One region of the Thermohahella caldifontis genome, then DNA from elsewhere that is predicted to be linked to it. Evidence: predicted binding sites of a transcription regulator. Region 1 holds the regulator's gene; each other region holds the start of a gene.

Region 1 (7,452 bases):
GAATCGTGCCTGAATCCGGGCGCAATTGCCCGCCGATCAGCCTGAGCAATGTGGTTTTGCCTGTCCCGCTCGGCCCCATGATCGTGGTGACCTTGCCGCGAGGAATGGTCAGGCTCACATTGTCAAAGATGACCCGCTCACCTCGCCGGAAGGTCAGATTGCGTATTTCAATGTATGCGTCAGACGGTTTGTCCATACCTCGGTGCTCCCCTCGGGGCGCTCTTGCGAAACAGGGCGCACTATACCACAGCAGAAAAAGAGAAAAATACTTGGTTATCGCGATTCCTGGTGTCTTATGACACGCACCATTATATTTCTGTATTGCCATGCAGTTATAGCATACACTGATTTTGTTCCCATTGCCATCGGGGACTAATGAATCGGAATCTTATCAGTTATACTTGCTGCCACACTCTGAACGACCCGAGACTCATGAAAGCCTTCACTGACGAGCAACTGATCGCCTCCGGACAACGCACCATTCACCTTGAGGCCGATGCGGTCCGTGCACTGGCCGACCGACTGGACACCGGCTTTGTCCGTGCCTGCCGCCTGATTCTGGACTGCCCCGGCCGCGTGGTGGTCACCGGCATGGGCAAGTCCGGTCATATCGGACGCAAGATTGCCGCCACGCTTGCCAGTACCGGCAGCCCTGCCTTCTTCGTTCATCCGGGCGAAGCATCGCACGGGGATCTCGGCATGATCACCCGGCAGGATGTGGTGCTGGCACTCTCCAACTCGGGTACCACGGCTGAAATCGTGACACTCCTGCCCCTGTTGCGGCGCATGAATGTCCCTCTGATTGCCATGACCGGAAACCCGGATTCGACCCTGGCTCTGGCTGCCGAAGCCCATCTGAACACCAGCGTGGCTACGGAAGCCTGCCCGCTGGGGCTGGCACCCACGGCATCCACTACGGCAGCACTGGCCATGGGCGATGCGCTGGCTGTCGCACTGCTGGAAGCCCGGGGATTCACGGCCGAAGACTTCGCCTTCTCCCACCCGGGCGGTGCACTGGGGCGGCGGTTACTCCTCAAGGTGGAAGACATCATGCACACGGGCAACGAAATCCCCTGCGTGCAGCCGGGTACACCACTCAAGGAAGCGCTGCTGGAAATGTCCCGCAAGGGCATGGGCATGACCGCCATCGCCGACCAGGAAGGGCGTATTTTCGGCATCTTTACGGATGGCGATCTGCGCCGCACCCTGGACCGGGATATCGATATCAACACCGCGCTGATTGATGATGTGATGACGACCCACGGCAAGACGGTTCCGCCCTCCATCCTGGCCGCAGAGGCGCTGGGGCTCATGGAAAGCAGCAAGATCAACGCACTGCTGGTGGAAGAGAACGGGCGTCTGGCCGGCGCGCTGACCATGCACGACCTGCTTCGTGCGGGAGTCCTGTGATGCCGACCGAACAGATCCGGTTGCTGGCGCTGGATGTGGATGGCGTGCTCACGGACGGCAGCGTCACCTACGACAGTGCCGGCCATGAACTCAAGAGCTTCAACATCAAGGATGGACTGGGCCTGAAACTGCTCAGGGATGCCGGCATGGCCTTGGCCATCATCACCGGCAGAACCTCTCCCATGGTTGATCGTCGCGCCCGGGAGCTGGGGATTGATCACATCATTCAGGGCCGTGAAGACAAGCTGGTTGCACTGCGTACCCTTTGTGATCAACTCGGACTTTCCCGGGAGCAGGTCGCCTACATGGGTGATGACCTGCCCGACCTGTCCGCAATCGAGTGGTCAGGAATCGGGGCCGCGCCGGCGGATGCCCATGTTTATGTGCGCGCACACGCGGACTGGATCAGCACACTGCCCGGCGGCAAGGGCGCCGTGCGCGAGCTGGCGGAACACCTGCTGGCACGGGAGCAGTGTCTGACCGCCGTCTGGCAACGCTATCGCCTGCAACAGGAGCGCTGAACGTGCCCGATCCCGGCCGGCTGATGCGAATCATCCTGCCCCTGCTGCTGGCAGGCGGCGCCTGGTGGCTGTTCACGGCAGATCCTTCGAGCGTGATTCAGCCCCCGGTCGTGCTCAAGGACAGGGAACCGGATGCGTTCATCAAGGATGCCACCTACCTGACCTACAGCAAGACCGGCACGCTCTCCAGCCGGATCCAGGCGCAGGAAGCCTGGCACTACCCGGACACTGACGAGGGAGAACTTGTACAGCCGGTCGTGGAAGTTTATCAGACCGATGCAGCCCCCTGGGTGCTGAAAGCGCAACGCGGTATTTACAGCGCCTCAGCCGACACGCTGCGCCTGGAGGAAGACGTCCACGCCGTGGGGATTGTCGGCAGCGGCCATCCGCTCCAGTTCGGCACCGAATCCCTGACCTACCTGAATGCGAAGCGCTTTATTCAGACGGACCAACCCGTTAAGATGACCTCCGACCGCGCTGAAACCACGGCAGTGGGCATGAGCGTTTCCATCGATGACAAACGCATAGACCTGCATCATGAAGTTCAATCTGTTATCTATCCTTAGTGCGCTGATTCTGGCCCTGTCCGGCATATCGGCCACCCGCGCACTGGAGCTTGCCGCCAGCACTGATCCGATCCGGGTTCAGGCGGATCGCGCACAGCTGGACGAAGCGTCCGGCAAGGCCACCTATTCGGGGCATGTTGTAGTGACTCAGGGCGAGGCCCGGCTTGAAGCGGAAACGGTTATTCTCTACCGCGATGCTCAGGGTGTTTCCCGGGTTGAAGCACATGGCCAGCCGGCCTATCTCAGGCAGATCGCCCCTGGCGATACCGTCGCCACCGAGGCCTGGGGTGAGACACTGGTGTACTCACGGGATACGCAGACACTGGAACTGTTGCGTGGCGCCCGGCTGAAGCAGGGCACCAATGTCTTCCGGGGCAACACCATCCATTACAACACGCGCACACGAGTGGTTGACGCACGCTTCGACGAAAATACAGGCACCGGACGGGTGGAAATGATCATCACGCCTGCCAACAAAGAGGCGCCGGCCAAACCATGAGTCAGGGCATCCTCCAGGCACTGAATCTGGCCAAGAGCTACAAGAAGCGGCCTGTCGTGAAGGACGTCAGCCTGGACGTGCGCCAGGGCGAAGTCGTGGGATTGCTCGGCCCCAATGGCGCAGGCAAGACCACCTGCTTTTACATGATCGTGGGATTGATTGCCTGTGACAAGGGCCGCATCCTGATTGACGACGAAGACGTCACCTTTCTGCCCATGCACGGGCGGGCGCGAAAGGGACTGGGCTACCTGCCGCAGGAGGCTTCGGTTTTTCGCAAGTTGTCAGTGGAAGACAACATCCTGGCCATTCTTGAAACGCGAAAGGACCTCAACCGGGCCCAGCGATTGGAGCGCCTGGAAGATCTGCTGCAGGAATTTCACATCACACACATTCGCAAGAGCCCGGGCATGGCACTGTCCGGTGGCGAGCGACGACGTGTCGAAATCGCCCGGGCACTGGCCACGGAACCGCGCTTCATCCTGCTGGACGAGCCCTTCGCAGGCGTTGACCCCATCTCTGTCGGTGACATCAAGCAGATCATTGATCACCTCCGTCAACGTGGCATCGGCGTCCTTATTACCGACCACAATGTCCGGGAAACGCTGGAAATCTGCGAACGCGCCCATATAGTGAGCGAAGGATACATCATTGCGAGCGGCTCACCACAGGAAGTGCTTGAAAACCGCAAGGTTCGCAAGGTTTATCTGGGCGAAAGCTTCAAACTTTAGTTTGTTTGCAAGCAAGAATTGTGACAGACTTTGTCCAAACTACCTGAACAATACTGACAGAGGTTGCGAAGCCGTCACGCATGGTCATGAAAACATCTCTTCAGCTGAAGATTGGTCAGCAGTTGACCATGACCCCGCAATTGCAACAAGCCATACGGCTGTTGCAGTTGTCGACGCTGGATCTCCAGCAGGAAATTCAGACCGCTCTGGAAAGCAACCCCATGCTGGAGGTGGCCGAGGATCTGCCCCCTGCCCCGTCCGAAGGCAAACAGGATGAGAGCGGGGCTCATCAGGATACCGAAGCGGAATCGGCCCATGAATCCGATTCGCAACCTGCTGCAGATGAAGGTTTCAATGAATCCATCCCCGAAGATCTTCCCGTGGATACGGCATGGGAAGACATCTATCAGGGATCCACGCTCAGTTACGGTTCTGCACCGCCAGACGAAGAGTTTGATTTCGAGTCACGCAACTCCCAGACGGAATCGCTGCGTGACCATCTGAGCTGGCAGCTGAATCTGATGCCCATGAGTGAGCCGGACCGGCGAATCGCCGAAGCCATCATCGACGCCATCGATGATGACGGCTATCTGATGGCCTCGACAGAAGAAATCCTGGAATCGGTCAATCGCGACCTGGAAGAGCCGGTCAATGAGGACGAATTCAACGCCGTCCTCAAGCGCATCCAGCATCTGGATCCGACCGGTGTAGGGGCACGCAACCTGCAGGAATGCCTGCTGATCCAGCTCAATCAGCTGGCCCCGGACACCCCTTGGCTGAATCAGGCCCGCAAGGTCGTACACCATTATCTGCACCTGCTGGGCAACCGGGATTACGCTCAAGTGATGCGTCGTGCACGGCTCAAGGAGCACGAGCTGAAGGAAGTCCTCCGCCTGATCCAGTCGCTCAATCCGAAGCCCGGAAGCGTCATCAGCACCAGTCAGTCCGAATATGTCATCCCGGATGTCATCGTGCGCAAACATGAGGGCGCCTGGCGGGTTGAGCTCAATCCGGAGATTGCGCCACGCATCCGGGTCAACCCCATGTACGCATCTCTGGTTCGCCGGGCAGACAACAGCGCTGACAACACCTATCTCAAGGATCAGCTGCAGGAAGCCCGGTGGTTCATCAAGAGCCTGCGCTCCCGGAATGAAACGCTGCTCAAGGTCGCCACCAAGATCGTCGAGCACCAGCAGGCTTTTCTGGAACACGGTGAAGAAGCCATGAAGCCTCTGGTACTGCATGATATTGCCGAAGCAGTTGGCATGCATGAGTCCACCATTTCCCGTGTCACAACCCAGAAATATATGCACACGCCCCGTGGCGTGTTTGAGCTGAAGTACTTTTTCTCCAGTCATGTCAGTACGGATTCCGGAGGAGAATGCTCGTCTACAGCCATTCGGGCCATGATCCGCAAGCTGATCGCAGACGAGCCTCCAAAAAAGCCGCTCAGTGACAGCAAGATTGCTGCACTGCTGGGCGAACAGGGTATTCAGGTGGCCCGGAGGACGGTTGCAAAATATCGGGAGGCCATGAACATCCCGCCGTCCAACGAAAGAAAGCGCCTGATATGATCAACTGAAATGCGATAGATCAATTCAAAGCCCCACGCTTCTGTTATGCTGAAAGTGGGCCTCAAACAACACAGAAGGAGCCAGTTATGCAAATCAATATCAGTGGTCATCATCTCGATCTGACCGACGCACTGAAAAGCTACGTCAACGAAAAGATGGAGCGACTCGAGCGTCACTTTGATCAAATTATCGGGATTGATGTCACCCTTTCCGTCGAAAAGGAGCGTCAGAAGGCTGAGGCCAATGTGCGCATTCGCGGAAACGATCTGCATGCGGAAGCTGAAGACAATGACATGTACGCCGCCATTGATCTGCTGGTCGACAAACTGGATCGCCAGCTGGTGAAACGCAAGGAAAAAACTGTTGACCGGAATCACGGCGCGTCCTGATACGGAATCCCTCCAATGAGCGATCAATCCCTGACGATTGAGTCCATCCTGTCTCCCGCCCTGACCCGCCGGGGTCTGGCGGGAACCAGCAAGAAAAAGGCGCTGGAAGACATTGCCAACATGGTGGCCGCGCATTACCCGTTCCTCGACGAGCACACCCTGTTCAACAACTTGGTATGCCGGGAACGGCTCGGATCAACGGGTATCGGTCACGGCGTGGCCATCCCCCACTGCCGTCTGGAAAACTGCGACCGGGTAATCGGTGCACTGGTCACACTGGATAATCCTGTCGACTGGGATGCCATTGACCAACAGCCCGTGGACATCCTCTTTGCCCTGATTGTGCCTCAGGAGGCCACCGGCGAACATCTGGATCTGCTCAGTCAGCTGGCGAGACGATTCAACTCTCCGGTATTCAGGGAGGCCATTCGCAACGCCCGGTCTGATGACGAGCTTTTGCGTGTGGCTGTGAGTGATCAGGTGCAAGAGCAGTGATGGAGCTGATTATCGTCAGCGGGCGCTCCGGCTCGGGCAAAAGTACCGCCCTGCATGTACTGGAAGATATCGGATTTGACTGCATCGACAACCTGCCTGCAGACCTGCTTCCCGAACTGATCGAACGCACGTCCCACAGCCGGCAGGCCTCAAGCCTGAAACTGGCCGTCGGTATTGATGCGCGCAATCTGATGGAAAGCCTGGATACCTTGCCCGACATGCTCGCGCCGCTGCGTGAGCAGGCCAATGTCTGCATTCTCTATCTGGATGCCGATGACGAGGTATTGCTTCAACGCTTCCACGCCACACGCCGGCGGCACCCTCTGACACGACAGGGCTTTTCACTGGAAGCCGCCATTCAGCAGGAGCGCAAGCGGCTGGACGCCATTGCCAGCTGTGCGGACCATCGCGTGGATACCTCAGGCCTGTCCCTGTATGAGCTCAGGGACAGCGTCAAGTACATTGTCCTAGGTCATGAAGAGCAGGATCTGGAACTCATTATCCAATCCTTCGGATACAAGCACGGCATTCCCCGGGACTCCGACTTCGTATTTGACGTCCGCTGCCTGCCCAATCCTTACTGGGAACCCTCACTGCGCCCCCTGACCGGAAAGGACAAACCCGTTCAGGACTTTCTGAACAAACATGAAGACACCGCCAGGATGGTACAAAGCATCTTCGGCTTCCTGTCAGACTGGATGCCCGGGTTTCGTCAGAACAACCGGGCCTACGTCACCATCAGCGTCGGTTGTACCGGTGGGCAGCACAGATCCGTGTATGTCTGTGAAAAGCTTGCCGAAATGTTCCGCGACACGTATGCTAACGTCAAAGTCCGGCACCGGGAGCAAGGCGACACATGATCGTTGAGCGGATCGAAATCATCAACGAGCTGGGCCTCCATGCCAGAGCAGCAGCCAAGCTCGTGGGTACAGCATCCCGGTTTGGCTGTGACATCCGACTCACCAAGGATGGCATGACGGTGGATGCCAAAAGCATCATGTCCGTCATGATGCTGGCCGCAAGCAAGGGCACCTGGATCGAAATCACCGCTGAAGGTGAGGATGCCGAAGACGCCATTGCTGCCCTCAGGGAACTGATCAACAATCGCTTCGGTGAAGAGAAGTAACCGACCGATCACCCGGGCCGCGACATGACCGAAACCTATCCCAGAAGCAAAGCCCGAGCACGTCTGCGCTCTCTCGCAGAAGCTCTGGATAGTGGTGCGATTGCCCAGGTCTCCAGGATACTCAATTCGGACCTGTCACCCGGC
Region 2 (7,452 bases), 630 kb from region 1:
CCTACGAGGCCATCGGCGTCAAGGTAGACGGGGAGTACCGCCAGCTCAATACCCACATTCTGCAGATCGAGAACGAGTATTACAGCACCATCCGGCCCAAACGGGTCACCCAGCCGGGCGAAAAGCCCCTGCAGGCCCTGTGCCGTCGCGGTGTGGAATACATCGAGGTGCGCTGTCTGGACCTGAACCCCTATGCACCGCTGGGCATCAAGCCTTGGCAGGTGTTTTTCATCGAGGCATTTCTGCTCTGTTGCCTGCTGGACGATGCACCGGTGGTGCCGGATGAGGAATGCGATCACATTGACCGGGACTTTGCCCTGACAGTCAGCCGCGGACGCGAACGCGGACTCAGGCTGGAACGGGTGGGGGATACCCTGGAGCATGAAGGGGAGCGCCTGATCCGGAAGATCCGGCGTGTGGCGGACTGGCTTGCGGATGCCGGAGAACCCCGTTACCGGCAGGCCGTGGATCAGGCACATGACTGGCTCATGGCACCGGAACTGACACCGGCTGCGCGTGTGGCAGCGGGGATCAGGGCCGAGGCCACCTGCCATAACAGTTTCATGATGGGGCTGGCGAAGCTGCATCAGCAGGCCTTGCGCGAGGAAGGGCTGACAGCGGATGAACAGGCCGAATTCAGGGCCCTGTCCGAAGCGTCACTGGCGGCTCAGACGCGCCTGGAGGAAGAAGATGCGCTCACATTTGATGCCTATCTGGCGCAATACATGCAGGAAGCGCTCAGCCCCTGCTGACCGGCCCCGGAGCCGAATGAAGAAAGTGCGATCTGTTGCACTGGATCTTTGGTCAATCTCTGTTACATTTGATTACAGGTAAGGATACAAACATTTACGTATGTTGCCGGCAGGGCTGAACAGGTAGGATCGTTTCAATACGGGTCAGGAATAGACCAAAAGACCTATAATCACAAGAAACGAACAGAGAGAGCGCGGCCATGGCCAATCAATTGAGCCTGAACTGGAATCTGGAAACACTGAACAAGGCGTACCGCCAGGGGTACATGGCCGGGTTGCTGAAGCTCGACCGCAGCAAGTGTCCGTATCGTGGCGATGTCGTGGTCGCCGCCTGGGAAGCCGGTTGGGAAGACGGACTCAGCGTGGCCGAGCAGGAAGCCCGCGGCAACGGCGAGAACAAGATCGCCTGATTACTGCACTACAAAGGAGGTGAACAGCAGGTCATCCACGACCGGGCGGTTCTCCTCCTTCTTGAAGAACGCCTGGACACGCTTCAGGGCTTCCTTTCGCACCGCCTCACGTCCCTCCACGGAACGCAACTGGTCTGCCGGCGTTGCCGTCAGCAGCATGACCATGATATTGCGGATGTACGGCATGTGCTGCTCCACTAGAGCCGCCGCCGAGCGGGTCAGCACCTTCACGGACGCATCCACCTTGGCAAAGCGCATCTTGCCCCCCGGTGACTGCACATTGAGCACGAAAGAGGGCTTGAGGTCGATGTACTGAAGCAGGTCATCCGGCGCCTCGGCCGCACGGGTACTCGCGGCAGCGAGCATCAGCGACAGGGCCAGCAGAAAGGATGGGATGCGAAGCGTCATCAGTGTCATGTACATGCCGAATCAATGGGTTGGCTTTGCATCTGAGCCTAGTTCAGGCCGTGCGATACGTCAATAGCAGGCGTGTAACTGTCTGCAAAGTGAACACTTACACGGAACAAAGCGTAAAACTTTCAAATTTGCCACGAATTGGCCTTGAGACGCCCGTACCCTTTTGCGTATATTGGATAGCCGATAACGATAACAGTCAAAACACGCAGTAGCCATCGGGCAGGGGGACACGTACGATGCTGGAAAATTGCAAGAGTGCCAAAGAACGCTGGGGAGGCGTCAGCGAGATCATTGACCGCTGGCTTCAGGAGCGTCAGGAACTGATCGTGCGCTATTACGATCTGGTTTCCGTGGACAGCTTTCCCGACGTGGAAGCGGCCGTTCAGCATCTCCGGACATTCTGTCAGTTGCTGGTGGATTACGCATCTGCCGGTCATTTCGAAGTGTTTGATCAGCTGATTGCCGAAGCACGGGCCTTCAATGATGGCTGCGAGCAGATCGCCGACGAGCTTCTGCCCAAAATTCAGGTCACTACCGAAAAGTTGCTGGACTTCAACGACGAATTCGACCAGACGCCCGAAGAGATGGAAGCGCTCAAGGCGCTGCTGGTTCAGCTGGGCGAGCTCGGTGAGACGCTGGAAGAGCGTTTCTCGCTGGAAGATGTCCTGATCGAGAAAATTCACCGCGCCCACGCCTCACAAGTCGCCTGAATCTGCGCTACACTTGTACGATCTGAAAACGTGCAGGTGCAGGAAATTCCATGCAAATCCGTAGATGGGTCCTTTTGCTCGCCTTGCTGGTGCTTGCCGGCTGTGAGGCAAAAGGGCCCGCAGAAACCTTTGAGGTGGCAGTTCAGGGCGTGCTGGACAGCGCCCTGTCCGAAGACGGCAGCAAGGCCGTCATCGCATCCATCCATCATGGTGGCAGCCTCTGGGACGTCACCTCCCGTTCGCGTGTCTATAACTGGAACCACAAGTCGGGCGAATTCACCGTGCTGCGTGCAGTGGCCATTTCCGGGGATGGCCGCCGTGCCCTGACCATCCGCGAAAGCGATATGGTGGTCTGGGATGCCACGAATGGCCAGGCCCTGCACTTCTGGCGCGCCCCCGACAAGGTGCTCTCGGCCACACTCTCGGAAGATGGCCGTCACGCCCTGCTGGGGCTGCAGAACAATCAGGCCATCTACTTTGATGTGGAACAGGGGCAGACGCTCTATGCCTTTGATCATGGAGCCGAAGTCTACGGTGTGGCGCTCAGTGCCGACGGCCGCTTTGCCCTGACCGGCTCGGATGACTTCAAGGCTCGCCTGTGGCGTTTGGATACGGGAGAGCGGGTGCAGACCTTCGAGCACCGCAATCAGGTCAAGACGGTGGCGCTCAGTCACGACGGGCGGCTGGCCCTCACCACGTCACAACGCGAGGATGTGGTGATCTGGGATACGGAGAGCGGCAATGCCCGGAACCGGCTGCCCTTCACCTACAAGAACTTTGTCTCGGCACGCTTTTCCCGGGATGACCGCCAGCTTGCGCTGGGTGGCTTTCAGGGGGATGTCTATCTGATGGATGTCAGCTCCGGCAGTGAGCTCGGGCACTGGCGCATGAAGCCGAAGAAAGTGGTCGGGCGCGGCTCCAGGGCCATTGATGCGCTGGCATTTACCGGTAATGGCCTGGTGGCGGTGACGTCGGATGGCCAGGTGCAGCGTTTCAGCCGCTAGCGAATCATGAAAAACCCGGCCAATGGCCGGGTCGTTGTGCGTTCATGGCGTGGGGGATACGGTTTCGGAGCGTACCGTATCAGGCTGACCGGACCCTGCGCGTCCGCCGACCCAGTATCAGGCCCGCGACACCCAACACCAGCAGGGCCAGAGTATCCGGCTCAGGCACACTCACCACCTTCACCCAGGCCCGCAGGTGCGAAAGCTGCGGGGTATTGCCGCCATTGTTCAGTATGCCGCTCATGCTCCAGCTGCCGGATGTGGCACCCTGGACATCAAAGAGCGCAAAGCTGTTTGCGCCCTTGAGAGTGATGAAGTCGACGGGGGCAGAGGTCATCCAGGTTCCCGTCAGCCAATCACTGGAGCTGACAGACACGCTCGGCACGATTGTAAAGAAAACTGACGGGACCGGAGCCGGAGGGGGAGGTGTAAATTCCCCGAACAGGCTGATGTCCGTGACCACGCCGGTTGCGCCCAGAATGGCAGCCTCGACGGCGCTTTCGGAGTCACCGCCTCCAGTATTGGTATAGATACCGTCTCCCCCATTGGGATAGTGGGATGAGGAACCGGAAATGCAACCGTCAGCCACCAGATCTATCGCGGGGCCGTCCTTGCAGAAGAGTACGGGAGAGGCCATGGCCATGTGTGACAGGGCGACGCCGGAAAGGATCAGACTGAGTGAGCGGATCAGGGTAAACATGAGGTGACTCCTGGTTATCGTGCTGTGGCTGTTCAGCGGTGTGAACATGAACGCAAGCGCCGTGCCGTGAGGCCGACAATCCATGCTAACCAGCGAGTTGGCGTGGTCGTCAGGGAGGGGGCCGTACGCGGGCCCCGGGTTGGTGTAAAGGATGTTGACAGATGTCAGGCTTGTGCGCTGGGCCGGGCCGAGACTTCGTCGTACCAGCGCCTGAGGTTCGGGTGCGCGTCTGTCAGCCGCAGGTTGTTGACCTTGTTGAAGTCCACGGTGCAGAGCAGGGTGATGTCGGCCACGGTGAACCGGTCACCGGCCACAAAGGGGGTGGTGGCCAGGTGGGCATCCATCATGCCGAACATCTTTTCGGCGCGGTCGCGGCACAGTTCTCCCCATTCCCGGACCTGGGGCTTGTAGGCCTTGAAATAGTCGCTCAGATGCTGAAAGGCCATGCCGGTCGGGAGCATGAAATAGAACTCGATGCGACGCTGCCACATTTCCACCAGGGCCTGTTCCCGTGCGTCGCGCCCGAACAGGTTGGGTTCCGGGTGCAGGGCTTCGAAATACCGGCAGATGGCGATGGTTTCGGAAATGAAGGTCCCGTCGTCCAGTTCCAGCACCGGTACGGTGCAGAAGGGATTCATTTTCCGGAATTCGGGCGTGAGATGCTCCCCCTTGCTCAGGTCCACCTGTACATATTCGATATCCGTGATGCCTTTCTCGGCCAGAAAGATCCGGACGCGACGGGGATTGGGGGCAATGCGCATTTCATGAATTTTCATGGTCTTTTCCTGCGGTTCCTGTCTTGTTCTTGTTCAGAGGGTTGATGGACTTGCTCAGGCATAGGTCATCACACTTTGCCGGTCCGGTGCAAGCGGGCTGTCCGGAGAGGTGATAGGATTGAGCATGTCCGGGACATCAGCCGGCATGGCGGTTTCCGTTTCCGAGTGATGGATCGGGAATGATGGCAGCTCCCAAACCGGCGGTCAATCAGCGCGTTATATGCGTTCACGCTGGTCAGCAGAGGCTGAAAAATGATAATGTGTTGCGTTGACGATGCTGTGGTGTCCTGCCCCTGACCGGGCAGGGCACGGGGTCCGGCAGGCGTCAGTGTGATGGCACTGAACAGGACAAACAGGGAGCACGACAACCATGACTGAACGGCGAAGGGTATTGATTACGGGCGCATCGGCAGGCATCGGCAAGAGCTTTGCGCGGGTGTTTGCCGAAAACGGCTGGGACACGGTGCTGGTGGCCCGGCGCGAAGACCGGTTGCAGGCGCTGGCAACAGAGCTGACGGAGGCATACGGGGGAGATCACCGGGTCTTTGCGGCCGACCTGGCCAGAGTGGGGGCACCGGCAAAGATTGAAGCCTTTGTGAAGGAGGCGGGGCTGAGCATTGACGGCGTGGTGAACAACGCCGGTTACGGCCTGAAGAAAAAGTTTCTGGAGGCCAGCTGGGAAGAGCACCGGGCCTTCATGCAGGTGCTGATGGTCTCCCTCACCGAGCTTTGCCACCGTTTTGCGCCGGCCATGGTGGAACGCGGATTCGGGCGCATCATCAATGTGGCCTCCATTGCCGCTCACGCACCGGAATATCCGGGCAATCTGTACAACGCGGCCAAGGCCTACGTGCTCCACGCCACGGAAGCCCTGGCTCTGGAGCTCAAGCCCCGGGGCGTGCATGTCACGGCGGTCTGTCCCGGCTTCACCCACACCGAGTTCCACGACAACATGGGGGTGAAGAAGGCTCTGGCGGGTGTGCCGTCCTGGATGTGGATGGATGCGGATGAGGTGGCCCGGCTGGGCTATGAAGCGTCCATGCGCGGCCAGACCGTGTGCGTGACCGGCTGGGTCAACAAGGCGCTGGTCGGACTCATGCGCCTGATGCCCTACAGCATGCGCGAGCGGGTGGCCGCGAAGCAGAAGGTGGTCATGAAGGATTGAGTGTCGGGTTCAGTCCGGGCATGACGACCGGGCAACCGGGCTCAGAGGTTCTCGGTTGCCCAGACGGCCGCCTCCACACGAGAGCGGAAATTCATCTTCTTGAGCAGATTCTTGACATGTACCTTGACGGTGCCTTCGGTGATGTTGAGCTGCGCGCCGATCATCTTGTTGCTCAGGCCTTCCTTGATCTTCACCAGAATCTCCCGTTCGCGTGCCGTCAGCAGATCGAGCTTGCTGGACGGCCCGTTGTCGCGCTGACGGATGGCATCGGCGAGCACATGAGCCAGTTCATCGCTGATCACCGTTCGCCCGGCCGCCACGCGCCGGATGCTGTCCAGCAGATCTTCCGGCTCGGCATCCTTGAGCACATAACCGTCGGCACCGTTGCGCAGACAGGCCAGCACATCCTGTCGGTTATCTGAAACGGTAAAGACCAGGATGCGGCAGAACACATCGGCCTCGCGCAGGTTGCGCAGGGTGTCCAGTCCGCCCATGCCCCGCATGTTGAGGTCCAGCAGAATGACATCCGGCTCGTTGGCCACGGCCTGACGAATGGCCTCCTCCCCTGTGGCCGCTTCGCCGGCCAGCTCGAGATCAGGCTCCAGTTCCAGCAGATCCCGGATGCCCTTGCGCATCATGGGATGGTCATCAACAATCAGTATGTGCACGGTGTCATTGGACGACATGAGGTACCACCTTCAGTAACAGTTCAGCCTGACGCTGATGGGTAAATGTGACGCGGATGCGTGTGCCGGTGCGGCCATTCTCCGTGATGGCACCGATTTCAATGGTCCCGTCAGGCAATGCCCGGGCGCGCTCCTCCATGATGCGCAGACCGTGATGGTGCAGGGGCGAACTGCCGGTGTCCAGGCCGCACCCGTTATCTTCTATCAGAAGTTCCAGCCTGCCGTCCTGGGTATCACTCAATTTTACCAACGCTTTCGTGGCACGGGAATGTTTGACCACGTTGGCGAGCGCTTCCCGGACGATCTGCAGCAGGTGGATTTCATCGTTGGCATCCGGTGTGTAGTCGCTCACTTCCCAGCTCAACTGAATTTCCAGGCTCTCGCCCCGGGCCGCAAATTCGGCACAGGCGCCGCGAAGGGCCTGTTCGAGTCCGGGTTCGCTGATCTGAAGCCGGAAGGTGGTCAGCAGTTCGCGCAGTTGGCTGTATGCGGCATTGAGGCCTTCCCGGGCTTCAGCAAGGGTGGCTCGCAGATCATCGTACCGGGCCAGCTCCAGCAGTCGGTGTCCCTTGGTGAGCTGGATTTTCAGATAGGCCAGAGACTGGGCCAGGGAGTCGTGCAGGTCGCGGCCAATGGCCGTCCGCTCTTCGTGGAGTGCCGCCCGGGTGCTGTGCTCGTGCTCCAGGTGGTCACTGAGGGCCTGTACGATGAGGGAGGCCAGCATGGCACAAACCTGGTGTTGCCAGGGTTCGGCCGGCTGGCTGAAGTGCACGATGAGCAGGCCCAGTTCCCCCTTGGCCGAGCTGAGCGGGAAGCACAGCCGGGTTTCCGG
Region 3 (7,452 bases), 1.2 Mb from region 1:
CTCGTGGTGGCGGGAGGCGGCATTGGCTGGGCGTCTGCCATTTTTGGCATCGGCGGCGGATCCATGATGGTTCCTTACCTGAGCTGGTGCAATGTGCGCATGCAGGAAGCGGTCGGAACCTCCGCGGCCTGTGGCCTGCCCATTGCGGTGGGAGGTGCCCTGGCCAACATGGTCACCGGGCAGGGTGACCCGCTCCTGCCCGAGTACAGTGTAGGCTATGTCTATCTGCCCGCGCTGGCGGGTGTGGTGCTGACCAGCATGTGGACCGCACGCTGGGGGGTGGCGCTGGCCCACAGATGGTCACAGCAGAAACTCAAGCGCGCTTTTGCGGTCTTGCTGGTGATCGTGGGCATTCGTTTTGTGTGGAAATCTCTGGGAGTCTGAAGGATGTGGAAGTATCCGAACATTGATCCGGTGGCGGTGTCACTGGGACCTCTGAAAGTTCACTGGTACGGGTTGATGTATCTCGTGGGCTTTGCCGGGGCCTGGTGGCTGGCACGCCTGAGGGCGCGGAAGCCGGGCGCACCGTTCAACGAGGAACAGGTGGGGGATCTGATCTTCTACGGCATGCTGGGCGTCATTCTTGGCGGACGTATCGGCTATGTCATTTTCTACAACTTTGACAAGTTTCTGGCTGATCCGCTCTGGCTGTTTCAGGTCTGGACAGGAGGCATGTCCTTCCATGGCGGGCTTCTGGGTGTGATTCTGGCCATGTGGTGGTATGGCCGCAGCCAGGGTGTACGCTTCTTTGACGTGGCCGATTTCGTCGCGCCGCTGGTCCCGGTCGGTCTGGGAGCAGGGCGTATCGGCAACTTCATCAACGGCGAACTCTGGGGGCGGGTCACGGACAGCCCCTGGGGCATGGTCTTCCCGACCGGAGGCCCCCTGCCACGGCATCCGTCCCAGCTTTATGAGTTCGCACTGGAAGGCGTGGTGCTCTTCGTTCTGCTGTGGACGTACTCCAGCAAACCGAGACCGACCATGGCCGTATCCGGCCTGTTTCTCGTCGGCTACGGGACCTTCCGCATTCTGGTCGAGTTCGTTCGTGAGCCGGACCCCCAGCTTGGGTATCTGGCCTGGGGGTGGCTGACCATGGGGCAGGTCCTGTCCGTGCCCATGGTGCTGGCCGGCATGATTCTGATGGTATTGGCCTATCGCCGGGCCGGGACAGAACAGGTGAGCAAGGCATGAAACAGTATCTGGACATGATGCGCCATGTGCGCGACAACGGTTTCCGCAAGTCGGACCGCACCGGAACCGGAACACTCAGCGTATTCGGGTATCAGATGCGCTTTGATCTGCAGGCCGGTTTCCCACTGGTGACGACCAAGAAACTCCATCTGCGCTCCATCATTCATGAGTTGCTCTGGTTTCTCAGCGGGGACACGAACATCCGTTATCTGCATGAAAATGGCGTGACCATCTGGGATGAGTGGGCGGACGAGAACGGGGATCTGGGACCGGTATACGGGTATCAGTGGCGCAGCTGGCCCGCCCCGGATGGACGGCATATTGACCAGATCAGCCAGGTACTGGACCAGCTTCGCAACAATCCGGATTCCCGTCGCCATATCGTGGTGGCCTGGAACCCGGCCTGCGTGGACGACATGGCGCTGCCGCCCTGCCACGCACTGTTTCAGTTCTATGTGGCGGATGGTCGTCTGTCCTGCCAGCTCTATCAGCGCAGTGCGGACATCTTTCTCGGGGTGCCCTTCAACATTGCCAGTTACGCCCTGCTGACCCATATGGTGGCACAGCAATGTGATCTGGAAGCAGGGGAGTTTATCTGGACCGGAGGTGACGTGCACCTGTATCTCAATCATCTGGATCAGGCGGACGAACAGCTGTCCCGGGAGCCCCGACCGTTACCCCGTCTGAAGATCCTGAGAAAGCCGGAATCATTGTTTGATTACCGGTTCGAGGATTTCAGGATTGAGGGTTACGACCCGCATCCCCACATCAAGGCACCGGTTGCAGTCTAGGAGGCAGGTATGCGTGTCGCGATGATTGCCGCCATGGCCAAAAACCGGGTCATCGGCCGCAACAACAAACTGCCCTGGTATCTGCCCGAGGATTTGCGCTACTTCAAGCGCATTACGCTGGGCAAGCCCATGATCATGGGGCGCAAGACCTTTGAGTCCATTGGCAAGCCGCTGCCGGGCCGGGCCACCATTGTGGTGACACGCAACCCCGAGTGGCGGGCGGAAGGTGTGACCGTGGTCCCGGATCTGGAGACAGCGCTGCGCAAGGCCAGGGCCTGGGCCATGACGGCTGCGGTGGATGAGGTGATCGTGGCCGGCGGTGGGCAGATTTATACGGAGGCGCTGGCCCGTGCAGACCGGATGTACCTGACCCTGGTGCATGCCGAGGTGGAGGGTGATGCCCGGTTCCCGGAATGGAATCCGGCTGAATGGCGGGAGGTGTCCAGGGAAGATTTTGATGCCATCCCCCCCAATACGTACCCGTACAGTTTCGTGGTGCTGGATCGTCTGCCCGGCTGAACCGGGCAGATACGGGGTTCAGACCGGGCGGCGGCGACGCAGTCCGGCGAGCAGGAGACCCAGGCCGGCCAGTGTCAGACTTGCCGGTTCACTGACTGGAACTGGTCCCTTGCCCTCGATGACATCATTCCCACCTGTCATGGCCCAGTGAAACGCAATTTCAGGGCCGTCCAGCAGGGCTGTACCGCTCAGATCCATGTCAAACTGAATGTATCCGCCTGCCGCATTCACCTGAAAGGTTCCGGTCTTGCCTGTGTTGAGGGCATAGCTGGATTGTGTGTCAACGGCTACGGCCTGGCCGTTGCGGAATGTCCACCCCGAGGACATGAAATCATCGCTTTCCAGGAGTGTAAATCGGTTGGGGCCAGCAAGTTTGTACAGGGTCACTGAGCCGGAGGTGTTCCACCGGTCGTCCAGGGCCAGACCGTAGATCCAGTGGGTACCGTTCTGCGCATTGTCCGCAGCGAATCCATTGGATGCCAGGCCATAAGGTGACCATTGATCGGACAAGAGCAGATCACCCAGGCCGATTCCGCGTTTCAGCCCTTCACTGTCAGCATCGGGAAAGACGCCGATGTGATTGACAAAATTCGTATAGATGCGCGTGCGGAGTGTGGTGCCCGAGAGGCTGTAGGTGAGGCGGCTGATGTCAAACTTCGATGTGGCGCCGATAACATCGCCATATCCGTGGTCATCGCTGCCGACGTAGGCATCCGTGATGGTATACGCTTGCGCGCTGAGGGCGGCACAGGTCAGTGTGATGGCGGTGCAGAGCTTTTTCATGTGTATCTGGTGTCCTTGTCCCTGAATGCAATTATTTTTTACAGGTGCCTGATCAGCACTGGCAAGATATGAGCACAAAATGGGCCAATATGAATTTTTTGTTTCAGGGCAGAAAGATAGCTGACACCTTTGTATTCGCTTGATTGCGGTGGGTGTTAATAATCTGGACGTATCTGTTTGCGGATGAGAAGTGCGTCAAAATTGTGGTGTAAAAATAATGGGCGGTGCGCCGGGCGGGCCGGCACACCCCTGACAGGGCGTCAGTCTTCCAGCAGGGCCTTGTTGCGGACGGCGCCCTTGTCCGCCGAGGTGGCAAGCAGTGCGTAGGCCTTGAGCGCGGTGCTCACCCGACGCGGCCGCGGCTTTGCCGGCTTCCAGGCTTGGGGTCCCCTGGCCTCCATCGCGGCGCGTCGACGCGCCAGTTCTTCATCCGGGACATCCACATTGATGCTGCGGCGCGGAATGTCGATCAGGATGCGATCACCTTCCTCAACCAGGCCGATGGCGCCACCGGCAGCGGCTTCCGGAGAAACATGACCAATGGACAGCCCTGATGTGCCGCCGGAGAACCGGCCGTCCGTGACCAGGGCGCAGACCTTGCCCAGCCCCTTGGACTTGAGATAGCTGGTGGGGTAGAGCATTTCCTGCATGCCCGGCCCGCCTTTCGGCCCCTCGTAGCGAATGATCACCACATCTGCCGGCTTGATCTCACCGCCGAGAATCTTCTCGACAGCTTCCTCCTGACTCTCGCAGATCCGGGCACGGCCTTCGAAGACCAGAATGCTTTCATCCACACCGGCTGTCTTGACGATGCAGCCGTCTTCAGCAATGTTGCCGTAGAGCACGGCCAGGCCGCCTTCGGTGCTGTAGGCGTGCTCGATGTTGCGGATGCAGCCGTTTTCCCGGTCAAGATCAAGGGAGGGCCAGCGGGTGCTCTGGCTGAAGGCTTCCTGTGTCGGAATGCCTGCCGGCCCGGCCTTGTAGAAGGTGTGTACTGCTTCATCCTGCGTGCGCATCACGTCCCACTTGTCCAGGGCTTCGGCCAGGGTCGTGCTGTGCACCGTGGGCAGGGAGGTGTTCAGGATGCCGGCCCGGTCCAGTTCTCCCAGAATGCCGTAGATGCCACCGGCGCGGTGCACATCCTCAATGTGATATTTCTGCGTGTTGGGCGCCACCTTGCAGAACTGCGGCACCTTGCGGGACAGCCGGTCGATGTCCTGCAGCGTGAAGTCCACTTCGCCTTCCTGGGCGATGGCCAGGAGGTGAAGGATGGTGTTGGTGGATCCGCCCATGGCAATGTCCAGCGCCATGGCATTCTCAAAGGCAGCCTTGCTGGCTATGCTGCGCGGCAGTACCGATTCGTCATCCTGTTCGTAGTAACGGCGGGTGTTTTCCACGATCTGGCGGGCGGCACGCAGGAACAGATCGCGCCGGTCGGCGTGTGTGGCCAGCATGGTACCGTTGCCGGGCAATGCGAGGCCGATGGCTTCCGCCAGGCAGTTCATGGAGTTGGCGGTGAACATGCCGGAGCAGGAACCGCAGGTCGGACAGGCGGAGCGTTCGTATTCGGCCACGGTTTCATCAGACGCCGAGTCATCGGCTGCAATGACCATGGCGTCCACCAGATCCAGGGCGTGTGTCGCCAGCTTGGTCTTGCCCGCTTCCATGGGGCCGCCGGATACGAATATGGCCGGAATGTTCAGGCGCATGGCGGCCATGAGCATCCCCGGGGTGATCTTGTCGCAGTTGGAGATGCAGATCATGGCATCGGCGCAGTGGGCGTTGACCATGTATTCCACCGAGTCCGCAATGATCTCGCGGGACGGCAGGCTGTAGAGCATGCCGTCATGCCCCATGGCAATCCCGTCATCCACCGCAATGGTGTTGAACTCCTTGGCCACCCCCCCTGCGGCTTCAATTTCGCGGGCCACCATCTGTCCCATGTCTTTCAGGTGGACATGACCGGGCACAAACTGGGTAAAGGAGTTGACCACGGCAATGATCGGCTTTCTGAAATCATCGTCCTTCATGCCCGTGGCACGCCACAGGGCCCGTGCACCGGCCATGTGGCGACCGGCTGTTGTGGTTCGAGAGCGATAGGTTGGCATAGTGTTTTGATCCCGTTGTCTATCGTGTTCGGAGCGTAGGTGGCACAAGGATACCAGACTCGCCCGCACTTGGGCAGACACCCGGCTTGACAGGGGTGTCATCCCTCAGTATCGTGCGCCGCAACTGTCAGGTGTCTTCCGCAAGGAAGATGAAACGGGAAGCCGGTGCGCCGCAAGGCAAGTCCGGCACTGCCCCCGCAACGGTAGGTGAGTCAGACTGCGCTTCACGCCACTGTGTCAGAACATGGGAAGGCGCGCAGCCGGCCAGTTGGCCCCTCACGAGTCCGGAGACCGGCCTGACAACACTGCCTGGTGGCGCGGAGGGCGCCGGCCAAGCGCATTTCGTATTTCTCCGTCATGCGCAGCCCTGCCTCCTCCCGCCCCGGCGATTCACGCGGGTGTGCGAAACGGAGGAAGAGTTCAATGCGCAAGTCCTGTCTGGCCCTGAGTGTGGCCATCCTGTCCCTGCCTGTTCAGGCTGAAGTTGATCAAACCCTGGTTGTCACGGCCAATCGTGTGGCCCTGACGCTGGATGACACCCTGGCATCCGTCACGGTGATCAAGCGGGAAGACATCGAGCGCCAGCAGGCGCGTACGCTGCCGGAGCTTCTCCGCGGCATGGCCGGACTGACGGTTACGCAGAGTGGTGGCGTTGGCGCAACCTCTTCCGTGTTTGTCAGGGGAACCAATTCCAGTCACGTGCTTGTGCTTGTGGATGGCGTCAAGGTGGGCAGCGCCACCCTGGGCACGGTAGCCTGGGAATCACTGCCGCTGGAAACGGTGGAGCGGATCGAAATTGTGCGGGGGCCGCGGGCCAGTCTGTACGGGTCCGAGGCCATTGGCGGCGTCATTCAGATCTTTACCCGCAAGGGGAAGGGGGCGCCTGCACCTTCGTTCAGTGTCACGGCCGGCAGTGATCATTTCTGGTCAGCGGATACTTCGGTATCCGGTACGCAGGGAGACTGGGATTATGCGTTGGGCGTTTCCGCCAAGGGGACGGAAGGTTTCAATGCCTGCAATCCGGATTCGGGCACCCTGTTTGTGGCCTGTTATGACAATGAACCCGACGATGACGGATATCGCGAGCAGGCGTGGCGCCTGAATGCCGGCAAGGCACTGGCCAATGGTGGCGAGATCCGGCTCAGTGGTTTTCAGTCTCAGGGCGAGGTGGATTATGACGGGGCCTATCAGAACAGTTCCGAGCCGGTTCAGAAAGTGCTGGGTCTGACGACGCGCCTGCCGGTTTCAGACGACCGAATGGTGGAGCTCCGCTACGGATACAACAACGACCTGGTGGACTCATTCAACGACGGTGTGTTCGTTTCCCGCTTCGAGACCCGGCGCAACACGGTGGGCGCACAGGTGCTGCAGTCCCTGGACAGCGGTACGCTCATTGTAGGGGCGGAATACCAGCGTGACGAAGTGCTGGGTACGACGAGCTATGCGAAAACCAGCCGGGACAACAAGGCGCTGTTTGGTCAGTGGCTGACAGAGCAAGGTGCCGACCGTTACGAGGCGAGCGTCCGCCATGACCGCAACGAGCAGTTTGGCGAGAAGACAACAGGATCGCTGGCTTGGGGGCACCAGTTGTTCCCGGGAGTGAAGTCCTTTGTCAGCTATGGCAGTGCGTTCAAGGCCCCGACTTTCAATGATCTGTACTTTCCCGGCTATGGATCCCCGACGTTGACCCCCGAGACCAGCTGGAGTCTGGAAGCGGGCCTGAAGGGCAGTGATGCGCGCATCGACTGGAGTGCAACCCTTTACCACACTCGCATTCGTGACCTCATTGCAGCGGACCCGTCCAATGGCTGGCTGGCGGCCAATCTGGGGCAGGCACGCATTTCGGGGGTCGAACTGACCGCATCGGGTACGGTTTCACCCGGATTCTGGTGGCGTGGCACCATCACACTGCAGGATCCCGAGAGCCAGGATGCTGCCACGAAGGGGAACACCTTGCCCAATCGTGAGCGCACCAAGCTGACGGTCTCCCTGGACCGGCAGATTGAGCATCTGACTCTCGGTGCCGACTGGATGGCGGTTGGTCGGCGCTACGGTGATCT
Region 4 (7,452 bases), 1.6 Mb from region 1:
TGATCGAAAACGTGGGTCAGGATGCCGCTGCCGGAGGTCAGCGTCAGGAACAGGGAGCGGAAGCCGATCAGTCCACGGGACGGCGCAATGAATTCCAGGCGCGTGCGACCCTTGCCGTCAGGCTGCATGTTTTTCAGCTCGCCACGACGATTGCCCATTTCCTCCATGATAGCGCCCTGATGCGCATCATCCACATCAATCACCACGTGCTCGTAGGGTTCCTGCTTGACGCCATCAATCTCACGAATAATCACTTCAGGACGGGAAACGCCCAGCTCATAGCCTTCACGCCGCATGGTTTCAATCAGTACGGACAGGTGCAGCTCACCACGGCCGGACACCTTGAATTTTTCCGGACTGTCACCTTCCTCGACCCGCAGCGCCACGTTGTGGATCAGCTCCTTCTCCAGACGCTCCTTGATGTTGCGGCTGGTGACATATTTGCCTTCCTTGCCTGCAAAGGGCGAGTCGTTGACTTGGAAGGTCATGCTGACGGTGGGTTCGTCCACCTTCAGCGGCGGAAGGGCCTCCGGATGTGCCGGGTCACAGAGGGTATCCGAGATGTTGAGCACTTCCAGACCGGTCACGCAGACGATATCCCCTGCGGAGGCCGTTTCCACCTCGACCCGTTCCAGGCCGTGATAACCCATGACGGTCAGGATCCGGCCATTGCGGCGCTTGCCGTCACGGTCCACCACCACAACCGGCATGTTGGTCCGGGCCGTACCGCGCGTAATGCGCCCCACGCCGATGACCCCGACATAGCTGTTGTAGTCCAGGGCACTGATCTGCATCTGGAAGGGGCCGTCGGTATTGACCTCGGGCGGCGGCACGTTGTTGACGATCATCTCGAACAGCGGCGTCATGTCCTCGGCCATGTCATCCGGATCCAGACCGGCAATCCCCTGAAGGGCCGACGCATAGATAATGGGGAAATCCAGTTGCTCGTCCGTGGCACCCAGGCGGTCAAACAGGTCAAAGACCTCGTTGATCACCCAGTCCGGACGGGCGCCCGGCCGGTCGATCTTGTTCACCACCAGGATGGGACGCAGGCCACGCTCGAACGCCTTCTGGGTCACAAAGCGGGTCTGGGGCATGGGGCCATCCACCGCGTCCACCAGCAGCAGCACGGAATCGACCATGCTCAGCACACGCTCCACTTCACCACCGAAGTCGGCGTGTCCGGGAGTATCGACGATGTTGATGCGGTAGTCGTTCCAACGGATAGCGGTATTCTTGGCCAGAATGGTGATGCCGCGCTCCCGCTCCTGATCGTTGGAGTCCATGATGCGCTCGGCGTCCACCTGCTTGCGCCCGAGTGTGCCGCTCTGCTGCAGCAGCTTGTCCACGAGTGTTGTCTTGCCGTGGTCAACGTGGGCGATGATGGCGATGTTACGTAGTTTACTGATCACTGTTGCTATCCGTTCGGTTTTTTCAAGGCCGCACATTATACAGGTGTTGGGGTCAGCCGTATACGGGACCCTGCCCGCTTACCCAAAGCCACCTTTGGTTGCGCACTGTTTTGGTGCACTCACACTCTACCGATACGCTTCACGCCCCATTTTGGTGCGCACGCTGATTTCACCGAACAGCCTCTTCTCATATGAATCAGCAACTTGGACAAGCCATGCAATATGGCATCGTCCTTGCTTTCTCAAAAAACCAGAGCACTTTTCGGGCAGTTCTGATACGCTTTCGCCCGTAAGGACTTTTCCGGATCGCAGCGCCCGGAACATCACAACATCAATGCTACAAAACGGAGTAACCGGAATGTCAGAGAAAACTCTGAACCTGATCAAAGAACACGACGTCAAATGGGTTGACCTGCGCTTTACCGACTCGCGCGGGAAAGAACAACACGTCACCATTCCTGCCGCAGAAGCCACCAAAGAGGGCTTCTTTGAGGAAGGCAAGATGTTCGATGGCTCTTCCATTGCGGGCTGGAAGGGCATCAATGAATCCGACATGATCCTGATGCCGGACGATGAAACAGCCGTCATTGATCCGTTTACGGAAGACACAACGCTGAACCTGCGTTGCTCCATCGTCGAGCCCACGACCATGCAGGGCTACGAGCGCGATCCCCGCTCTGTTGCAGCACGTGCGGAAGAGTACCTGAAATCCACGGGTATTGCAGACACGGTACTGTTTGGCCCGGAGCCCGAGTTCTTCGTATTTGACAGCGTCAAGTGGAACACGGACATGAAGGGCTCCTTCTACGAAGTTTTCTCCGAGGAAGCCGCATGGGTATCCGGCGAAGATTTCGACCGTAACAACATCGGTCACCGTCCGGGTGTCAAGGGCGGCTATTTCCCGGTACCGCCGGTGGATTCACTCCACGATCTTCGTGCCGCCATGTGCGCCGCCATGGAAGCCATGGGCCTGGAGATTGAAGTCCACCACCACGAGGTTGGCACCGCGGGTCAGTGCGAAATTGGTGTTGGCGCCAACACACTGGTGAAAAAGGCTGACGAAGTTCAGATTCTCAAGTACTGCGTACACAACGTGGCTCATGCCTATGGCAAGACGGCCACCTTCATGCCGAAACCCGTGGTGGGTGACAACGGCAGCGGCATGCACTGCCACCAGTCTCTCAGCAAGGACGGCAAGAACATCTTTGCCGGTGATGGCTATGCCGGCCTGAGCGACGAAGCATTGTACTACATCGGCGGCATCATCAAGCATGCCCGGACACTGAACGCGTTCACCAACGCTTCCACCAACTCCTACAAGCGCCTGGTGCCGGGCTTCGAAGCGCCGGTCATGCTGGCCTACTCTGCCCGCAACCGCTCGGCTTCCATCCGGATTCCGTTTGTGACCAATCCGAAGGCACGCCGCATCGAGGTTCGCTTCCCGGATCCGACAGCCAACCCGTACCTGGCTTTCGCCGCCATGCTGATGGCCGGCCTTGACGGTATCCAGAACAAGATCCATCCGGGCGATGCCATGGACAAGGATCTGTATGATCTGCCGCCGGAAGAGGCCAAAGGCATTCCGACCGTGTGCAGCTCTCTGGAGCAGGCGCTGGATTATCTGGAGCGCGACCACGAGTTCCTGACCCGTGGCGGTGTATTCACCGAAGACATGATTCAGGGTTACATTGACCTGAAGCGTGGCGAGGTGGAGCGTCTGAACATGACCACCCACCCGGTCGAGTTCGACATGTACTACTCCATCTGATCCCCTTCCGGGACAGAGGACCCCGGCATGCCCGTGCATTGCCGGGGTTTTTTTTGTCCGCGGTTCTGGTACATTGATGAGTACAGGAGGACACCATGACAACACGGACTTGGCTTTGTATCGCTCTCGGCCTGACTATCCTGAATGCTCAGGCAGAAATCTATCGCTGGGTGGATCCGCAGGGTAACGTGGAATACAGCGACTCGCCCCGTGAGGGAGCCGAGAAGGTCGAACTGCCCCCTGTACAGATCATTTCCCTGCCCAAGGCCAGCGAAGTGCCTTCTCGGCCCCGGCAGACACCCCCTGAACCGCCGGCTCTCCCCTACAAGACACTGAAAATCCGCTTCCCGGAAGACCAGAGCGCCTTTTTCTCCGGTGACGGTAACGTGACCGTCCTGGTGGATATGGACCCTCCTCTTCAACCGGGCCATTTCTTGCAAGCGGTGCTCGACGGTCAGCCTGTTCCGGCAAGCGGTGGCGTACTGGTACTCAACAATGTGTACCGGGGCACGCACTCTCTCAAAGTGAACGTCATGCGTGACGGACAGGTCATCCAGAGCACCCCCGCCATCACCTTCACCATCCAGCGCCCCCGCGTTCGCAGATAACCCGGCCGCACCATTTTGGTGCGTTTATTAATCAGAATGCGCTAAACTGGTGTCTGACTCCCGCCTGGCAGCCGGCATGGCCCGCCTCCGCGGGCCTGTTGCGCCAACAACGCACGCACAGATGATGGCGCGTTTCTTGCTGAATCAGGACTGACTCAAACAGGAAATTGTGGATGAACACACCGATCGTGTCAGCACTGACCGAACACCTGACGACCGCCATCCTGGTGCTCAATGGGCAGCTTCAGCCGGTCTACCTCAATCCCGCAGCCGAAAGTCTGCTCGAGGCCAGCGCGTCCCATCTCTGTGATCAGCCACTGGAAACTGCCCTGGTATTGGAGGACAGTACGCGCGAAGTGCTGCTCAAGTGCATGGAGACCGGTCAGACCTTCACGCAAAGGGAATGCACCCTGACACTGGCCTCCGGAGCCACCATCCATGTCGATTTCAGTGTCAGCCGGCTTCAGGATGCGCTCAATACACACCTGATCATGGAGTTTACCGCACGTGACCGCCTCGATCGCATCAGCCGTGAAGAGGCCCTGCTGGCCAAGCAGGAGGCCACCCGGCTGCTGGTTCGCGGGCTGGCACACGAAATCAAGAATCCGCTTGGAGGCATCCGCGGTGCCGCACAACTGCTCCAGCGCGTGCTGCCGGATGATGACAGCCGGGCCTATACGCGAATCATTATTGAAGAGTCTGACCGACTGAGACACCTGGTTGACCGCATGCTGGGTCCGACCCGGTTGCCCGAACGGGTACCGCTGAACATTCATGAAGTGCTTGAGCGGGTGATCCAGCTCATTCAGGCCGAGGCTGCCGGGCGGATCACGCTGGTACGGGATTATGATCCCAGCCTGCCGGAAATTCCGGGAGACCGGAGTCAACTGGTTCAGGTCTTTCTCAATCTTGCCCGGAACGCCATGCAGGCCCTGCTGGAGGCACCGGAGCTGCCCGAGCGGCGCATCATTTTCCGCACACGCCCTCAGCGTCAGTTCACGATCGGACAGGCCCGGCACCGGCTGGTGCTGAAGGTCAGTGTGGTGGATACGGGGCCGGGCATTGACCCGCGCATGCAGGAAAGCCTGTTTTATCCCATGGTCAGCGGCCGTGCCGAGGGCACGGGCCTGGGACTGTCCATTGCCCAGAGTATCGTTGGCCAGCATGGTGGGCTGATTGAGTGCGAGTCCCGCCCGGGACATACGGAATTCATGGTTTATCTGCCGCTGGAGGCACACGCATGACGGACGGACTGGTCTGGATCATTGATGACGACACATCCATTCGCTGGATACTTGAAAAGGCGCTTGAACAGGCTGGCATCGGGTGCCGGACCTTCTCCTCTGCAGAGGGCGTCCTGAACCTGCTGGAATCCGATCAGCCCGATGTGATTGTGAGCGATATCCGCATGCCGGGTCAGGATGGCTTGTCATTGCTGTCGGAAATTCACGAGCGCTGGCCTGAACTGCCGGTGATCATCATGACGGCCCACTCTGATCTGGAAAGTGCGGTGTCCTCCTACCAGTCGGGTGCCTTTGAATATCTCCCCAAGCCGTTTGACCTGGACGAAGCGGTAGCCCAGATTCAGCGGGCCATCCATCACGCCCGGGAGTCCAGACGGATTCACGCGCCGGCTACCGAGCCCTCGGAACAGACGACGGAGATCATCGGTGAGGCACCGGCGATGCAGGAGGTGTTTCGTGCCATCGGCCGGCTCTCGCAATCCAGCATCACCGTCCTGATCAACGGGGAGTCCGGTACCGGCAAGGAACTGGTGGCGCGGGCACTGCATCAGCACAGCCCGCGCCGGAATGCGCCCTTCATCGCGCTGAACATGGCTGCCATTCCGAAGGATCTGATCGAGTCGGAACTGTTCGGCCACGAGAAGGGGGCGTTTACCGGTGCTGCGGCAAGTCGACAGGGGCGGTTCGAGCAGGCCCGTGGCGGGACTCTGTTCCTGGACGAGATCGGTGACATGCCCGCCGATGCACAGACCCGGCTGCTGCGCGTGCTGGCAGACGGCGAGTTCTTTCGTGTGGGCGGGTCCACCCCCGTGCGGGCAGATGTGCGCATCATTGCGGCAACGCATCAGGATCTCGAAACACTGGTGGCCGAGGGCCGCTTCCGCGAGGATCTGTTCCACCGGCTCAACGTGATCCGGATTCACCTGCCCAGACTGAGTGACCGCAGGGAAGACATTCCCAGACTGGCGCGCCATTTTCTCGCCAGGGCCGCGCGCGAATTGAATGCAGAACCCAAGGTGCTGACACCCGAGGCGGAAAGCTTTCTCAAACAGTTGCCCTGGCCGGGCAATGTGCGGCAGCTTGAAAACCTTTGTCGCTGGCTGACGGTCATGGCGGCCGGCAAGGAGGTTCAGGTTGAGGATCTGCCTCCGGAACTGAGACCGGAAATACCCGCGACCCACCAGGTCACGCCTGCATGGCAACCGGCGCTGCGCCAGTGGGCAACCGATGCCCTGAAGCGGGGGGAGACGGCCATCCTGGAGCAGGCCGTACCTGCCTTTGAGCGGACCCTGATTGAGGTGGCCCTGGCGCACACCGGCGGGCGCAAGAAAGATGCAGCGGACTTGCTGGGCTGGGGACGCAACACCCTGACCCGCAAGCTGAAGGAGCTGGGCATGCACGATACGGCGGATTCGGAGGACTGACAGCCTTGGTGCAGGATCAGGTGCCGGACTGCATTGCGCCCGTCAGAGGGTGTCCAGCTGCCGCGGACGTTCAATGTGGAATCCCTGGGCGTAGTCCACGCCCAGCATCTTGAGCGTGGTGACCACTTCACGGTGCTCCACGTGCGGCGCCACCACTTCCTTGCCCAAAAAGTGGGCCATTTCGGTCATGGAGCGCACCATCAGCTGATCATTCTTGTCCGTATGCAGATCGCGGATGAATGAGCCGTCGATCTTGATCATGTCCACCGGCAGTTGCTTGAGAAACTGCACCGAACTGACCCCGGTACCGAAGTTGCCCAGGCAGAAATGGGCACCATATTCGTGCAGCTCGTTGATGAAATCCACCACGTCAGCAAGCTGGGTAATGGCAGAGGCTTCGGTAATCTCGAAGGTGATCTTGTCCAGGGGGCAGTCGAAATGGGTCAGTTTCTCGAAAATGTATTCCAGCAACACTTCATCATTCAGCGAATGCCCGGAAAGGTTGATGGAAATGCCGCCCAGAGACTCGATCCGGCTGCGGTTGGCCACCATCCAGTCCAGCACCCGGCCCACCACCCAGCGATCCACATCCTGCATGCGGTTGTACTGCTCTGCCGCACGGACGAAATCGACAGCGGGGATCAGTTGTCCCTGTGAGTCGTGGATACTCAGGAGGATTTCATACTGTGGCCCCAGTGCCGTGTCGGCCTTGAGCGGGATGATTTTCTGGCAGCGCAGCAACAGGCGCTCATTGTCAAGCTTGTCATGGATGCGTGCCACCTCAGCCAGTACCCGCTCCCGGCGCGCCTGAACCTGATCATCCAGATGCCCGGCCACCACACGTTTCTCCTGCCGGGCCGCATCATCTGCCGCCGACTTGGCTGCAGCAATCAGACTGGTGGCCGCTGATTCCCTTGCCGTGACCGATACGAAACCGGCAACCGCCCTGACACTGACCCGGTCCGTCCCGATGGGCACGGGCTCGCCAAGCACCTC

The links. Region 1 encodes sigma-54, which starts transcription at its own class of promoters, with help from an activator protein. Its sites were predicted from a motif close to TGGCACNNNNNTTGCTNT; they were not measured.
Region 2: the regulator sigma-54 is predicted to act here: its motif matches at 4,043-4,060, upstream of AAIA72_RS09335 (PEP-CTERM sorting domain-containing protein).
Region 3: the regulator sigma-54 is predicted to act here: its motif matches at 3,354-3,371, upstream of AAIA72_RS00305 (PEP-CTERM sorting domain-containing protein).
Region 4: the regulator sigma-54 is predicted to act here: its motif matches at 3,914-3,931, upstream of glnL (nitrogen regulation protein NR(II)).

What each region holds. Positions count from the first base shown of each region.
Region 1 covers NZ_CP154858.1:1,295,121-1,302,572, forward strand. The annotation lists gene AAIA72_RS06310 (ATP-binding cassette domain-containing protein) at 1-196, opposite strand, end outside; gene AAIA72_RS06315 (KpsF/GutQ family sugar-phosphate isomerase) at 433-1,410, shown strand; gene AAIA72_RS06320 (KdsC family phosphatase) at 1,410-1,931, shown strand; gene lptC (LPS export ABC transporter periplasmic protein LptC) at 1,934-2,497, shown strand; gene lptA (lipopolysaccharide transport periplasmic protein LptA) at 2,469-2,996, shown strand; gene lptB (LPS export ABC transporter ATP-binding protein) at 2,993-3,724, shown strand; gene AAIA72_RS06340 (RNA polymerase factor sigma-54) at 3,811-5,298, shown strand; gene raiA (ribosome-associated translation inhibitor RaiA) at 5,385-5,687, shown strand; gene ptsN (PTS IIA-like nitrogen regulatory protein PtsN) at 5,703-6,182, shown strand; gene rapZ (RNase adapter RapZ) at 6,182-7,042, shown strand; gene AAIA72_RS06360 (HPr family phosphocarrier protein) at 7,039-7,308, shown strand; gene mgtE (magnesium transporter) at 7,333-7,452, shown strand, end outside.
Region 2 covers NZ_CP154858.1:1,929,272-1,936,723, reverse strand. The annotation lists gene gshA (glutamate--cysteine ligase) at 1-752, shown strand, start outside; gene AAIA72_RS09355 (ribosome modulation factor) at 953-1,162, shown strand; gene AAIA72_RS09350 (flagellar basal body-associated FliL family protein) at 1,163-1,570, opposite strand; gene rsd (sigma D regulator) at 1,816-2,289, shown strand; gene AAIA72_RS09340 (WD40 repeat domain-containing protein) at 2,340-3,293, shown strand; gene AAIA72_RS09335 (PEP-CTERM sorting domain-containing protein) at 3,373-3,993, opposite strand; gene AAIA72_RS09330 (glutathione S-transferase family protein) at 4,158-4,769, opposite strand; gene AAIA72_RS09325 (SDR family NAD(P)-dependent oxidoreductase) at 5,140-5,934, shown strand; gene narL (two-component system response regulator NarL) at 5,976-6,620, opposite strand; gene AAIA72_RS09315 (HAMP domain-containing protein) at 6,607-7,452, opposite strand, start outside.
Region 3 covers NZ_CP154858.1:57,797-65,248, forward strand. The annotation lists gene AAIA72_RS00285 (sulfite exporter TauE/SafE family protein) at 1-384, shown strand, start outside; gene lgt (prolipoprotein diacylglyceryl transferase) at 388-1,191, shown strand; gene thyA (thymidylate synthase) at 1,188-1,982, shown strand; gene folA (type 3 dihydrofolate reductase) at 1,992-2,501, shown strand; gene AAIA72_RS00305 (PEP-CTERM sorting domain-containing protein) at 2,520-3,284, opposite strand; gene ilvD (dihydroxy-acid dehydratase) at 3,545-5,392, opposite strand; cobalamin riboswitch at 5,505-5,707, shown strand; gene AAIA72_RS00315 (TonB-dependent receptor) at 5,816-7,452, shown strand, end outside.
Region 4 covers NZ_CP154858.1:3,158,082-3,165,533, reverse strand. The annotation lists gene typA (translational GTPase TypA) at 1-1,412, opposite strand, end outside; gene glnA (glutamate--ammonia ligase) at 1,771-3,180, shown strand; gene AAIA72_RS15335 (DUF4124 domain-containing protein) at 3,276-3,788, shown strand; gene glnL (nitrogen regulation protein NR(II)) at 3,962-5,032, shown strand; gene glnG (nitrogen regulation protein NR(I)) at 5,029-6,456, shown strand; gene AAIA72_RS15320 (EAL domain-containing protein) at 6,499-7,452, opposite strand, start outside.